DNA from 3 places in the Peribacillus simplex NBRC 15720 genome. Region 1 is predicted to be linked to each of the others. Evidence: riboswitches for the same ligand, from Rfam matches in the RefSeq annotation. Region 1 holds a riboswitch; each other region holds the start of a gene.

The links. A riboswitch is a leader RNA that binds a small molecule or an ion and turns the genes downstream of it on or off. The one in region 1 is predicted to bind S-adenosylmethionine.
Region 2: linked by a shared signal. The riboswitch ahead of BS1321_RS14345 (methionine ABC transporter ATP-binding protein) and the one ahead of mtnW (2,3-diketo-5-methylthiopentyl-1-phosphate enolase) in region 1 are both predicted to bind S-adenosylmethionine.
Region 3: linked by a shared signal. The riboswitch ahead of BS1321_RS06820 (methionine biosynthesis PLP-dependent protein) and the one ahead of mtnW (2,3-diketo-5-methylthiopentyl-1-phosphate enolase) in region 1 are both predicted to bind S-adenosylmethionine.

Annotation. Positions count from the first base shown of each region.
Region 1 covers NZ_CP017704.1:4,996,592-5,001,640, reverse strand. The annotation lists gene BS1321_RS24205 (CobW family GTP-binding protein) at 1-209, opposite strand, end outside; gene BS1321_RS24200 (cupin domain-containing protein) at 335-868, opposite strand; gene BS1321_RS24195 (methylthioribulose 1-phosphate dehydratase) at 898-1,521, opposite strand; gene BS1321_RS24190 (2-hydroxy-3-keto-5-methylthiopentenyl-1-phosphate phosphatase) at 1,518-2,177, opposite strand; gene mtnW (2,3-diketo-5-methylthiopentyl-1-phosphate enolase) at 2,184-3,416, opposite strand; SAM riboswitch class I at 3,523-3,675, opposite strand; gene BS1321_RS24180 (pyridoxal phosphate-dependent aminotransferase) at 3,808-4,980, opposite strand.
Region 2 covers NZ_CP017704.1:3,005,628-3,010,676, forward strand. The annotation lists gene BS1321_RS14340 (O-acetylhomoserine aminocarboxypropyltransferase/cysteine synthase family protein) at 40-1,350, shown strand; SAM riboswitch class I at 1,469-1,581, shown strand; gene BS1321_RS14345 (methionine ABC transporter ATP-binding protein) at 1,749-2,783, shown strand; gene BS1321_RS14350 (methionine ABC transporter permease) at 2,776-3,444, shown strand; gene BS1321_RS14355 (MetQ/NlpA family ABC transporter substrate-binding protein) at 3,460-4,296, shown strand; partial or broken gene BS1321_RS28165 (IS5/IS1182 family transposase) at 4,408-4,755, opposite strand.
Region 3 covers NZ_CP017704.1:1,436,304-1,441,352, reverse strand. The annotation lists gene BS1321_RS06830 (type B 50S ribosomal protein L31) at 5-253, shown strand; gene metC (cystathionine beta-lyase) at 357-1,538, opposite strand; gene BS1321_RS06820 (methionine biosynthesis PLP-dependent protein) at 1,535-2,647, opposite strand; SAM riboswitch class I at 2,734-2,847, opposite strand; gene fumC (class II fumarate hydratase) at 3,173-4,555, shown strand; gene BS1321_RS06810 (hypothetical protein) at 4,665-4,907, shown strand; gene BS1321_RS06805 (ABC transporter ATP-binding protein) at 4,966-5,049, opposite strand, start outside.

The DNA.
Region 1 (5,049 bases):
ATTGTGCAGCAGATGCACCCGCCAAACAACTCCTTCAGAGGCACTCCATCACCAATGAGTCCGCTGTCAACCGATACACTGCCGAGCTCATTTAAAAGTACGGCCACTTTTCTACCCGCTTCACTTTCCTGTTTTAAAATATTTCGAAGAAGCGTCGTTTTCCCGCTGCCGAGAAAGCCGCCCAATATGTACACTTCGGTTGTTTTCATTCTTATCTGCTCCTATGATCCGGTTAAATTCGATTCCGTTAAATTTTATCATACTTATCTTACTAAAGCACTTGCCGGATCCACATAAAAAAAACCAGCTCGTAAGCTGGTTTTTCAACAATGATTCATGCTTGAACTTCGTCTTTTTCGTAAATCGGAACCCATCCTGCCGCTGTAACAAAGATACGGACAGCAACAGTTTTCCTATCTTCTGCCAGCGTGAAATAATGTCTTGTTGACTCTGGTACGCTAATAAGATCTCCTGGATTAAGACGTACATCAAACCACTGTTTATCATTGCCTTCAATGGCAAAGATACTCGTTCCGCCTGCTATGAAACGCACTTCATCATCTTCATGGTGGTGTTCCTGCTTAAAGTTTTCAAGCATTTGATCCAAGTTCGGATTAGCATCGGATAATGTGATGATATCATGCGCTTTATAGCCTCTTCTTTCGGAGATTTCCGCTATCTCCGTTTGGAATGTGACAAGGATTTCCTCCTTGTCAGCATCTGTTAGATCGTATTTTTCCACAAGATGGGCCGGTAATTTAGAAATGTCCCATTGCTCATAAATAACCCCTTGTGTTTCTAAAAATCCTTTTACCTGTTCACCGTTTTCAATAACCTCGTTTGTTTCATGGAATCTGATCGTCGCCATCATTCATTCCTCCTCTATGAGTGTTTATCTTAAAGAACCTGCAACGCCTTATGTTGATTAAGCAACAGTTGATATTGAAATAAAAATTCGCAAGCTTCAAGTATTCTTTTAGCTTCGAGTCCGCTTTTGCCCCAAACCGTAATACCATGATTGCGGATCAGCACGGCGCCAGAGTCTTCTTCGACATGTGGCATGAACTTATCGGATAACAGCGGAATATCAGCGTGATTATATATGATTGGAATCCGAAGCTCCGAATCCTCTTCCCACCGACCGGTCGCTTTAATGATTTCATGATTACGAAAGGAAACTTGGCCTTCATCTCCGTACAATTCTGATATCACATTATTTTCAACTGTATGGACATGGAGTACACAGTTCGCATTAGTTTTCCGATAAATGACTGTATGAAGTAAAGTTTCGGCCGATGGTCTTAGGTTCGTTTCTTCAACTGGTTTTCCTTTTAAGTCCACCAGTAAAAAGTCCGAATCCGATTGCTTCCTTTTATCCTTACCGCTTGCCGTAATATAAAAGAAAGGGCTTTTGGGCTCGCGGATGGACAAGTTCCCGCTAGTTCCCATAAACCAATCCCTTTCGGCCAATTCAGCTTTAATATCTGCCAACTCCCGCCATTCTTTAGAATGAGTGTTCACGCTTTAACCACCTCCTGCTGCTTTAAAATGTCAATTACATCAAAAAATGTTTCAAATCCTTGATGTGGAATTCCTTCCCTATCGCATTTTTCAAGCAAAATGTCACGGGCTATGACAAAATCGGCCTGTTTTGCCGCTTCAAAATCCGTTACTGAATCTCCAATAACGAGTTTAAAATCTTCCGCACCCGCAATTTCCCTCATAATGGATGGCTTGCAGCAACCGCAATCATTATTACATTGATCATCACAAGCATGTGGCCACTCAATATAAATCTTTTCCTTATCAAAAAATGCATGGTTACAATAAACGGACTCTGTTGGCAAGATATCATTTAAAAGGGGTGCGATAAAAAAATCCATGCCCCCGCTTACAATATATAAAGGGATGTTGGCTTGTTTCGTATACTCAACGAATTCATAAAACCCAGGACGAATGCCGGCCGTCTTTCTTACATATTGGATGATGTCATCCTTCAAGCCACTATCAAGCAGGGAAAACATATCCCCAACACCTGAAGATATACTGATTTTTTGCTGAAGGACACCGTCTTTCAACGCTTCCCATTCCGGAGGCGCAAACTCTTTCATGATAGAAATGATATTATCTGTGTTGGTGATCGTTCCGTCAAAATCACAAAAGATGATCGGTTTCATTATTTCTTATAGGCCTCCCCATAATATAAGAGCTTTTTTTAGTGTTTCTTCCTCAGCAGCCGCTTCAGACAGGTCCTTTCCTGCTAGAACGGCTTCCACAGCAGATCGGAAAGCCTTGGCCCCGCCCTCTGCTCCGTCAGGGTGTCCGTGAATTCCACCTCCAGCATTAATCACACTATCGAGCCCAAAATCCTTGATTAGGTCCGGAACCATGCCCGGATGAATGCCTGCAGAAGGGACTGGGAAGGCTTTTTTCCAGGAAAGTTCATCTTTTGTCAGAGCTTCAGCAATTGCCAATGTCTCCTTTTTTTCCAATGCGACATTTCCATAAGGGGATGGGAACAAGGATAAATCTGCACCTGATAACCTTACTAATTTACCAAGCAATAATGGATAGCCGATCCCATAAAATGATGAAGATGCCAATGCCCCGCTATATGCGGGGTGCGCCATGATTGGCAGATTGATACGATCATGTTCACTCAAGGCCTGCAATACATCCAAACCATATGTATGAACGTTGAACAATAAAGCATCTGCCCCTGCTTCAGCCGCTTGCTCTGCCTTATCCAATAATTCAAATGTTTTCCCTGATAGATTGACAGCATATAAAGTTCTGTGGCCAGTGGTTTCATAGACTTCATTCAATATTCTTTTTCCCGTTTTTATTCTATCGAAAAATGGAGTCAGTTCCTGATCGAAGAGGATCTCATCATCTTTAACTAGGTCGACACCTCCTAATGCTTGTTGCCTCAGTTGCTCATTATGGAATGTTAGGTCCCTTCCTAATACACCTTTAAAGATGCTCATCACCAGGGGCCGGTTAAATACGCCAACCTTTTCCCTTATGCCTCCAATGCCAAATTGCGGCCCGGGAAAAGCTTTTTGAATATCACCGACAAAATCCAAGTCGATAAGTTTTATTTCTCCATCCAATGAAAGTTTGCCGAAGACCGTCGTAAGGATTGCAGGTAAATCATTGGAGAAATTCCCTGCCGGATAGGCAATTTTAATAAGCGAACGGTATACTTTACGATTAAAGTAGCTGTTTGCCCTCTCTTCTTCAGAAAGTGGTGTCACCGATACGACGCGTCCCTTATGTTTTTCCAGTTGTTTCTGGACCAAATGGGGCAGGTCCGTCCATGTCCCGACAGTCAAACCTAAGGCAATGCTCTCTGCTTTTTTCTCATGTTTTCCATTGAAGTCATGAATTAAATAAGTAGCGACTATCTCGCTCATCTGATCACTCCTATAACACGTTAGTAAACTCTCGATGTCATTAACCTGAAAATGGTCTCAAAATGGCAAAAGCCTCTTCATAAAGAAGAGGCTTTAAAAAGCCATCTTCTTATCTCCCAGCCATTGGCTGCAAGAATTAGCACCGTGCCTTGTGGATTTCAAGAAAATCCGGCGAAGAATTCCGCCCCATTTTACAATGGAATTACGGTCGGTTGCTGGGCTTCATAGGGCTAGTCCCTCCACCTGCTCAAAATAAGAAAACGCTGATATATAAATTGCATTCAAGTATCGAAAGATTAAGAATTTATTTTGTATTCTGACAGGTAATCCCTACTTTGTCAATAAGTTTTAACTATTTAAGGGTGAATAAATCGGATAACCCATTGCATCGTTAAAATAAGTTTAATTTACGTATCCGTTCCACAGCCTCTTTCAGCCGTTCTTCCGAAGTAAGTAGCCCTACCCTGACGTAACCTTCGCCAAATTCACCGAATCCATTCCCTGCGGCAACAGCTACGTGGGCATGCGTTAATAAATAGTCTGCAAAACTCTCGGACGTAAAACCTTTAGGAACTTTGAGCCAGGCAAAAAACGATGCCGCAGGAGCTTTGACATCCCAGCCAATTGCCCTCAATCCCTCAATGAAAACATTCCTTCGCCCCTCGTACATCTGCACTAACTGCTTTACACAGCTCTGCGAGTCAAGCAAAGCGCTTGCCGCAGCTTCTTGTATCGCCGGGAAGAGACTCACATAAAGATGGTCTTGTAATAGTTCAAGAGCTTCTATTACACTCTTATTCCCTACTGCGAAGCCAACTCTCCACCCTGCCATATTGTATGTTTTCGATAATGTGTATATTTCTATTCCTACATCCTTCGCTCCCTCCGCCTGGAGAAAGCTTATCGGTTTTTTTCCGTCGAATCCTATCGCCCCATAGGCGAAATCGTGGACCACGCAAATTGAATGGTCTTTAGCAAAGGAGACGGTTTCATCAAAGAAACTTTCAGTTGCAGAAGCACCTGTGGGATTATTGGGATAGTTCAAAAACATCATTTTGGCTTTATCAAGAACTTCTTTATGTATGTCATTGTATTTCGGAAGAAAATCATTTTCTTCTGTCAAGGGCATCAGTTCGGTCTTTGCCTGGGCTAAAACAACACCGGAAAGATAATCCGGATAGCCGGGATCTGGAACTAGGATCGTATCGCCTGGATTCAATAAACACTGCGGCAGTTCGACAAGGCCTGCCTTTCCCCCGAAGAGAATCGCCACTTCAGTATTCGGATCCAGCTTGACACCGTATTCACGTTCATAAAAGACGGCAGCAGCATCTTTTAAATATTGATGTCCCCGGAATGGCGAATATTTATGATTAATCGTTTTTTCAGCGGCAGACTGCAAACTTTTCACGATATGTTCTGGCGTCGGCTGATCAGGGTTTCCCTGGCCTAAATTAATGACATCATGTCCTTGCGCCGTGATCGCATTGACTTTTGCGACTAGTGAAGCAAAAAACTGCTTGGGCAGGTCCTGAAGCTGTCTGGATTTTTCAAATTGCACCATTTATACACCTTCTCTGAAATTTCTTGAAATTCTAGTCACAAATGATATATGTTTATCATAGTCTTGTAA
Region 2 (5,049 bases), 2.0 Mb from region 1:
TAATTCTAACTAAATCCATAGAAAAAGAGGAGAAAACATATGTTAGAGAAAAAGTTGCGTTTCGAAACATTGAGTGTTCATGGCGGTCTGCAAACTGATGAAACAGGTGCCCGTGCAGTTCCTATCTACCAAAGCAATGCATACTTGTTCAAAGACACCGACCATGCAGCGAATTTATTTGGCCTAAAGGAGAATGGATATATATATACACGACTCCATAATCCCACGGTAAGCGTTTTTGAGGAAAGAATGGCCTTATTGGAAGGCGGTATCGGTGGATTGGCAGCATCAAGCGGAATGGCTGCCATCTCACTTTCAATCCTGAATATTGCCGCTGCAGGGGATGAGATTGTTTCAGCCTCTACATTATATGGCGGTACGTATAACCTTTTTGAAAATACTCTTCCTAAATATGGAATAAAAGTGAAGTTCGTTTCTCCCGATGACCCTGAAAATTTCAAAAGGGCAATTACGCCAAGAACTAAAGCCATTTTTGCTGAAACGATCGGAAATCCAAGTTTGAGGGTGCTCGATATTGAAGCGGTAGCGGAAATCGCCCATGATGCAGGCATACCTTTAATCATTGATAATACCTTCGCGACACCATATCTATGCAGACCAATTGATTTTGGAGCGGATATTGTCATCCATTCTGCTACAAAATGGCTTCTGGGAAATGGAACGACGCTGGGCGGTGTCATCGTGGATGGAGGGAAGTTCGATTGGAACTCGCCAAACTACCCTGGCTTCACGGAGCCTGACCCAAGTTACGATGGTCTGGTATACGCCGAGGCAATTGGACCTGCCGCATTCATAACGAAAGCCCGAGTCCAGTTACTTCGTGATTTAGGCCCTGCGCTAAGTGCCCAAAGTGCATTCCAGTTTACGCTTGGACTTGAAACGCTGCATGTAAGGATGAAAGAACATATATCAAACACCAAGTCTGTCATTAAGTATTTAAAAAACCACCCTGCCGTGACCTGGGTTTCACATCCTGGTGATGAGGATCATCCCGATAAAGCCCTTGCGGATAAATATTTGCCAAAGGGAGCTGGATCGGTCGTTACATTTGGAATTCAAGGTAATCGCGAAGCTGGGGCAAAACTTATCAATTCGGTGGAATTATGGTCCCATGTAGCGAATGTAGGGGATGCGAAGAGCTTGATCATTCACCCAGCCAGTACGACCCATCAACAATTGAATGAGGCGGGGCTTGCGAAAGCGGGTGTGAGTGCTGATCAAGTCCGTTTATCCATTGGGATTGAAAATGTAGCCGATTTAATAGAAGATTTGGAGCAGGCCATTGAAAAAGCGACGAATATCGTCTCCTTGTCTTCCAAAACGGTTTAAGCAAAGTTCCTGTTCATTCTTGTACTAGAAATAATATACATTGCGCTCCTTTTTTATCTATGATAAAATTTCACCATACTAAAGAACTTAATGATGTACAAAATATTCTATATATTAGCTCTTATCAAGAGAGGTGGAGGGATGTGCCCGATGAAACCCGGCAACCGACAAGGAGATTTCCTTGGAAAGGTGCCAATTCACACAAAGTTTAATCACTTTGGAAGATGAGAGGAAGGCCTGTTTCTTCACCTGCCTTTCTGCTCATGCAGAAAGGTTTTTTCTATTTTAATTGGGGAAAACTTTTGTATGAACAGAAAAAATGGTAGTGGAAACAAATTAATAATGTAGAGAAATTAACTAAGTTCATAGGTTTTATTGGATAAAAGAGGTGAGGATTAATGATTACATTGACGAAAGTCAGTAAACTGTTCCGTACAGGAAAAGGAAACAGTGAGACGATCAAGGCTGTAAATAATGTGAATGTTGAAATAAATAAAGGCGAGATTTTCGGTATCATCGGTTACAGTGGTGCGGGGAAAAGTACTTTGATCAGAATGCTCAATGGATTGGAAACACCCACAGAGGGATCCGTTGTGGTGGCTGAGAAGGAAATTTCAAAAATTAAAGGGGCTCAGCTCCGTAAGGCCCGTCAAGAAATCAGCATGATTTTCCAGCATTTCAATTTATTATGGTCAAGGACCGTTCAGGAGAATATTTCTTTCCCATTGGAAATTGCAGGAGTTTCTAAAACTGAACGAACCAAGCGTGTGAACGAATTGATCAAGTTAGTCGGACTGGAAGGCAGGGAAAAGGCCTATCCTTCACAATTAAGCGGAGGGCAGAAGCAAAGGGTGGGGATAGCCAGGGCTCTGGCAAATGATCCTAAAGTGCTGCTTTGTGATGAAGCGACTTCTGCATTGGATCCACAGACTACCGACTCAATACTCGAATTGCTTGTTGACATCAATCAGCGCCTGGGATTGACGATCGTTTTGATAACACATGAAATGCATGTAATACGTAAAATCTGTCATCGCGTCGCAGTGATGGAAAGCGGGCAAGTTGTTGAACAGGGTCCTGTCCTTGATGTTTTCAAGAATCCTAAAGAACAAATGACGAAGCGTTTCGTGCAACAAGTAACGGAACCAGAAGAAACGAAAGAAACGATGGACCATTTGCTCGAACGCTATCCTGCAGGCAAAGTGATTCAATTGACCTTTGTAGGTGATCATGCAGAAAGCCCGTTGATCACCAAGCTTGTACGTAACTTCGAGTTGGATGTCAATATCGTTCAAGGTAAGATATCCCAAACAAGAAGCGGTTCATATGGAACATTGTTTATCCATCTTGATGGCACAGAGGATGAAATGCTCCGCGCAATCGAATTCATTAAAGCACAGCAGGTAGGCGTGGAGGTGATTACTCATGCTTGAAGAATTATTGCCGAATATTGATTGGGAAGACATTATTGAAGCAACGAAAGAAACGCTTTACATGACAAGCATCTCTGTAGTAGCAACCTTTTTTATAGGCATAATATTAGGATTGATCCTGTTCCTGACAGGGAAGGGTAATATGTGGGAAAACCGGGCAGTCAACGGGATCATGAGTGCTGTCGTTAATATATTCCGTTCCATTCCATTTCTTATTTTGATCGTGCTGCTCATTCCTTTCACTAAAGCGCTTGTCGGTTCCATGATCGGAGAGAACGCTGCACTGCCGGCACTTATTATCGGTGCGGCCCCATTTTATGCGCGTATGGTTGAAATCGGCCTTCGTGAAATCGATAAAGGTGTAATTGAAGCCGCTAAATCGATGGGGGCAAAAACGAGCACGATCATTTGGAAGGTCCTTCTTCCAGAGTCGATGCCTGCCCTTATTTCCGGGATTACGGTAACGTCGATTGCATTGGTTGGATATACCGCAATGGCCGGGGTCATCGGCGCAGGCGGGCTTGGTAATCTAGCCTATTTGGACGGCTATCAAAGAAATCAAAATGACGTTACGCTTGTAGCGACTATCGTTATTCTAATTATCGTCTTCATAATTCAAATTATTGGAGATGTGATTACATCTAAATTGGACAAAAGATAAAGGGAGATGAATAGGATGAAAAAGTTTTTAGGATTTGCATTAATTTTAGTGTTATCTTTCGCTTTGGCTGCTTGTGGAAGTGAAAAGGATAAAAGCGGCAGCGATACGGAAAAAGAATTGAAGAAATTAGTTGTAGGGGCATCCAATGTTCCGCATGCTGAAATCCTTGAGGAAGCTAAGCCGCTTCTTAAAGAAAAAGGAATCGAATTGGAAATCGAAACATTCCAGGACTATGTTTTACCGAATAAGGCGTTGAATGATAAGGAATTGGATGCTAACTACTTTCAACACATTCCATATTTAGAGGGGCAAATTAAAGAAAATGGATATGACTTCGTTAATGCTGGCGGAATTCATATCGAGCCGATTGCTCTATATTCACAAAAGTATAAAAGCATTGATAAACTTCCGGAAGGCGCAACAATTATTATGAGCAGCTCTGTTGCTGACCACGGACGTGCGTTATCTCTATTAGAAAAAAATGGCCTGATTACATTAAAAGAAGGCATCGATAAAACGACAGCTACAACTAAAGACATCGTTGAAAATAAGAAAAACCTTAAATTCGATGCTGATTATGAAGCGGCCCTGCTTCCTAAAATATATGAAAGCGGCGAAGGCGATGCCGTCCTGATCAACTCCAACTATGCGATTGACGCTGGATTGAATCCGCTTGAAGATTCGATTGCAATTGAAGATTCGGAATCACCATATGTTAACGTTATTGCTGTAAACAAAGGTGATGAAAATAAAGAAGAAATCAAAACGCTAGTAGAAGTATTACATTCTAAAGAAATTCAAGATTTTATTCTAAAGGAATACAAAGGTGCAGTTGTACCGGCGGATAAATAATTCAAGGATAGCGGCCTGATTTAATTCAGGTCGCAGTTTGTAGACAAAAAGGTTTCGGAATAGTCTCATTCCGAAACCTTTTTGATTTTATTGGATTTGAGGCAGTTAAAGCGATGTGTACTCACGATAGCCCTCTTTATTTGTTGTTGAGTGCTTTAAAATATCGCCGATGGGCAGAGATAACAATCAAAACGTTCATATTACATATAGTCATGATTGCGGAAGAATTCTTCCTTTGTTTGAGGACGTGTATAGGGTAAAGCTGGTGTTTTGTTGCATCTGCAGCAACAGCTTCAGGTTTTCCACCATACTCAATCACATGTTCAACCAGAGGCTCTAAGATACGACTACCAGGCGTATTTCCGGGTGTTACTATCGTCCCCTACACAAATCCGTTACGGTCTGCTGCCGCATGAAATGAATAGGCAAACTGTTTTTTCGTTCATCATTCACATAATACGTCGCTCATAATTTTTCCCCAACTTAGAGAAGTGAGGCGCTTTATCATGGGAACCGTAACCTAAAAACCAACGGTATCATGTTGATTTCAACTTCTTCCATCGTTTTACGCATGGAACAAATAAAGACTGTGTGCAAAAGTGGTTCTATCTGATTGTTTAATCTTAGTGGATTGGAACGGAAGGTACGAGACTCCTGCGGCAAAAGTGAGTCCAAGGGAGACCCCTCAGGCGCTTAAACGCCGAGGAGGCTCCCGGACCGCCCGCGGAAAGCGAGTGCCCTACGTTCCAAGTA
Region 3 (5,049 bases), 2.1 Mb from region 1:
AATAATGAAACAAGAAATTCATCCCGATTATCAACAAGTAGTATTCATGGATACCAACAGTGGTTATAAATTTTTGACAGGCTCCACGAAAACGTCCAATGAAACGGTCGTGTGGGAAGACGGCAACACGTATCCATTATTAAAAGTGGAAATCAGTTCAGATACGCATCCTTTTTATACTGGAAAGCAGAAGTTTGCTGAAAAAGGTGGACGGGTGGATCGCTTCCTGGATAAATATAAAATGAAGAAATGAGAGTAAGGCCAATGGGAAATCATAGCCTTTTTATTATGAAAAAGAATAAAAATGATGCAAACAAAAAAGGGTGCCCATAATATATGGCGCACCCTTCCTTTAATCATTTTGCAGCAATTGCTTCCCCTTTTGCAATATTTACGAGGGCCACATCGAAGTCCTTGATTAAATCGTCTGGATTTTCAAGTCCGACAGAGAGACGGAGCAAGCTGTTCGTGATGCCTCGCTTTTCCCTTTCATCAGCAGGCATTGCAGCATGGGACATTTTGGCCGGGTAGGATAATATAGATTCGACCGCTCCAAGGCTTACGGCAAAAACAGGGAGTTCGACAGTGTTAACGAAAGAACGGAAGACTTCCTCACTTTCCAATTCAAATGATAGGACCGCCCCTGCTCCAAGTGACTGGCCTTTCTGGATGGCGTGCTGTGGATGATCAGCTAGGCCGGGATAATACACTTTTTTCACCAAGGGCTGTTCCTTTAAGTAGGCTGCAATCTTTTCTGCCCCTTTTTGTGAATGTTCCATTCTAACTGACAAGGTTTTCAGACCTCTCATTACAAGCCAGGCGTCCTGGACACCAAGAACCGCTCCAAAGGAGTTTTGAAGGGAACCGAGTCTTACTGCTAATTCCGGATCTTTTACGACCGCAAGCCCAGCTACCACATCACTGTGTCCGGATAAAAACTTCGTCGCGCTATGAAGGACAACATCAGCGCCCAGATTCAGTGGTTTTTGCAATGCTGGCGTCAAGAATGTATTATCAACAAAACTTAAGGCGCCGGCTTTTTTTGCGATATCACATACGGCTTGAATATCGGTCACTTTAAGTAACGGATTTGAAGGCGTTTCGATGTATATGGCCCTGGTATTTGGCTGAACGGCCGCTTTGACGCTTTCAAGGTCCGTCATGTCAACGAAGGTATGCTCAATATTGAAACGCGACAATACGCTTGTGACCATCCTGAACGTTCCGCCATAAACATCTTCGGAAATGACGATATGATCCCCGGCAGACAATAGCAGGAAAGCTGTAGAAATGGCAGCCATTCCTGATGAAAAAGCAAAGCCATGGGTGCCGTCCTCAAGTTCGGCAATGATGTCTTCAAGTGCCTCGCGAGTTGGGTTCCCGCTTCTGCTGTAATCATATTTGCCGAATTGATCGATATCGGATTGATGGAAAGTCGATGCGTGCTGAATGGGGACGCTCACGCCGCCCGTTGCCGGATCGAATTTATGTTGATTATGAAGTAATTTGGTTTCAAAGCTAAAGTCATGATCTGTCATCGTAGTGCCTCCCTTTTTACCTGTGCGAATGCTTGCTGTAAGTCACCAATCAAATCATCGCTATCCTCGATGCCAACGGAGAAGCGGAGCAGGCGATTACAAACACCATTTGCCGTTCTGACTTCAAGCGGAATATCGGCATGTGTTTGTGTGGCAGGATAGGTGATGAAGCTTTCAACCCCTCCAAGGCTTTCTGCAAAAGAGATTAATGAGAGCGATTGTAAAAATGGGTTTACCGCCGCTTCATCAATGATACGGAATGAAATCATGCCTCCTCTGCCGGGATACAATACGTCTGTAACACAATCATGTTCCGATAAGTAATCTACAAGTATCTTGGCATTCTTTTCATGACGCTCCATCCGCAATGCCAGGGTTTTCATTCCGCGCATCAACAGCCAAGAATCAAATGGGCTCAAGACAGCTCCAGTACCATTATGATGGAAGGCAAGTGCATCACATAATTCAGCGCCGCTAGCAACGATCAGTCCGGCGAGCACATCATTATGACCACCGAGATACTTGGTTGCACTGTGAATCACAATATCCGCTCCAAGCAGGATGGGTTGTTGAATTAGAGGCGTGTAAAAAGTGTTATCAACGATTAACAATAAATTATATCGTTTGGCCAATGCGGCAACGGCGCTAATGTCCGTTTGCTGCATAAGAGGGTTAGTGGGAGTTTCGATGAAGATGGCTTTCGTGTGAGGAGTGATAGCTTTTTCGATATCCTCCAAACAACAAGTGTTTACATAGTCACACTGCAACCCCCATTTTTTAAAACCTTGTTCTAACAGACGATATGTACCGCCATAAAGATCTTCGCTGACAATCCATGCATCACCAGATTTAAAAAGGGCGAGTATAGTGGAAATGGCGGCCATTCCTGAACTGCAGGCATAACCTTGGTCCCCTTTTTCCAGATCGGCGATGGATCGCTCCAATAGTTGGCGTGTAGGATTACCTGTCCTTGTGTAGTCGAATCCCGTCGATTGGCCAATTCCTTCGTGACGAAAAGCTGTTGAAAAGTATACCGGCGGATTGACTGTTCCTGTCGCCGTTTCGCTGCGATTTCCTAATTGAGCAAGATATGTTTCAGTTTTGTACATGGTTTTCACTGCTCCTTTGAGTTATATAAAATAAAAAAAAGTCTTCTTTAAGAAGAAGACTTTGATTAAGTAGGGACGAGTCATTCTTCTTATCTTCCAAGTTCACAAACTTGTGGAATTAGCACCTTTTCATTGGTTTGAAACAAATGAAGGTTGCTGAGGTGTCATCGGGCCATTCCCTCTACCTCTCTCGATAAGAGTTTAGATTATTCAATTTCTTTTGAATTTACTATATATACAAAATACTGTCAAGAACATTTTGGGTGGATCATGCTTTGATGTTCATGACTAGGTCAAGTGGAGCCTAGCGGTGTCAACACTTTATGTGTCTAAAAAAAATATCCGAATTTTCATATAAACAGGAAGAATCATGGGTTTTTCAGAAAAATGGGAAGGGTCAGCCGGATATTTTTGCTTTAAAATAATAAAGTTTGTACAATGTATGGAGAGAAAGAATAATACAACATTATTCATTTCATATGCAAAAGGTCTTCAATGAATAGTGCAAACATAGGAGGAGAACACATGGAATACAGAATCGAACGAGATACGATGGGTGAAGTGAAAGTTCCTGCTGATAAATATTGGGGAGCACAAACTGAGAGAAGCCGTAACAATTTCAAAATCGGTAACGAAAAAATGCCGATTGAATTAGTTCGTGCATTTGCATACGTTAAACAAGCTGCGGCAAAGGTGAACTATGATCTTGGTGATCTTTCGGAAGTTAAAAAGAATGCCATCGTCAAGATTTGCGGCGAAATCCTTGAAGGTACACTAAATGATCATTTCCCGCTTGTAGTTTGGCAAACGGGAAGCGGCACGCAAAGTAATATGAACGTGAATGAAGTGGTCGCTAACAAAGGGAATGAATGGTTGAAAGAAAATGGTGAATCGGAAACCCTTCACCCAAATGATGATGTTAACAAGGCACAAAGCTCCAATGATACTTTCCCGACCGCCATGCATATTGCTGCCTTTATGGAAGTCGCTGAAAAATTGGTCCCTGCCATCAAAGCTCTTCGTGCTACATTCGATACAAAAGAAAAAGAATTTTGGGATGTCGTGAAAATTGGCCGGACACATCTTCAAGATGCTACACCATTAACATTAGGACAAGAAATTTCCGGTTGGAAAGCGATGCTCGACAAAGATCTAGCGATGATTGAGGAAAGCAGCCAAAAATTATTGAACCTTGCACTAGGCGGAACGGCTGTAGGAACCGGAATCAATACAAAAAAAGAATTCCCGGGACTTTCTGCCAAACAAATTGCAGCGGATACAGGACATCCTTTTGTCACATCTGATAATAAGTTTCATGCATTGACAAGCCATAACGAAATCGTCTACGCACACGGTGCTTTAAAAGCATTGGCAGCCGATTTAATGAAAATTGCGAACGATGTCAGATGGCTGGCAAGTGGTCCTAGAAGCGGAATCGGCGAAATAGCCATTCCGGAAAACGAGCCAGGCAGCTCCATCATGCCAGGTAAAGTCAATCCAACACAAAGTGAAGCGCTTACCATGATTGCAACACAAATCGTGGGTAACGATGCTACAATTGGCTTTGCAGCTAGCCAAGGTAACTTTGAATTGAATGTATTCAAACCAGTCATCATCTATAACTTCCTGCAAACGGTCAAATTATTGACGGAAGGCATTCATTCATTCAACAATAATTGTGCGGTTGGCATCACTGCAAATGAAGATAAAATCAAAGAAAATGTAGAACGTTCCCTTATGTTGGTAACAGCATTGAACCCGCATATTGGTTATGAAAAAGCAGCCAAGATCGCCAAAACAGCATTCAAGGACAACTCTACGTTAAAAGAAGCGGCGTTGAAATTGGAGTTCCTGACGGAAGATGAATTCAAAGCATGGGTAGATCCTGCTAACATGGTTAATAAATAATTGCATATAAGTGCCCTCCCTCTGGTATTAGGGAGGGTGTTTCCACGTGTTAAAATAATGGAATCAACAAATACTGAGATCATAAGTATCGGGAACAGGAGGAAAAACAATGTCTTTATGCCCGCTTTGCAACGGTCTAAGAAAAATTCATGTGAATTGCCCGGAATGCGGCAGTGATCTTGATGATAAAGGGAAATTCATGGACTACGCTGATGATTACAGTGCTTACATGGATATCGACATACTTAAAGAAAACGACGGATATCCTCAATCCCTTCAAAAAGGCCAATGCCCGCATCTCATGAAATGCTCTGAATGCGGACATGATGAAGTGGTATTGGTCCAGGAATAAATCTACCCCTTATTTGAATAAACGAAAAAGACCCATTCATGAACGGGTCTTTTTTCGTTTAATTGGCAGGTAACTTCATGCTTTCCTGCATCAGTTCATCTTCTTCAACTAAAATGCGATGTTCAGTCCCTTTATCAAAAAA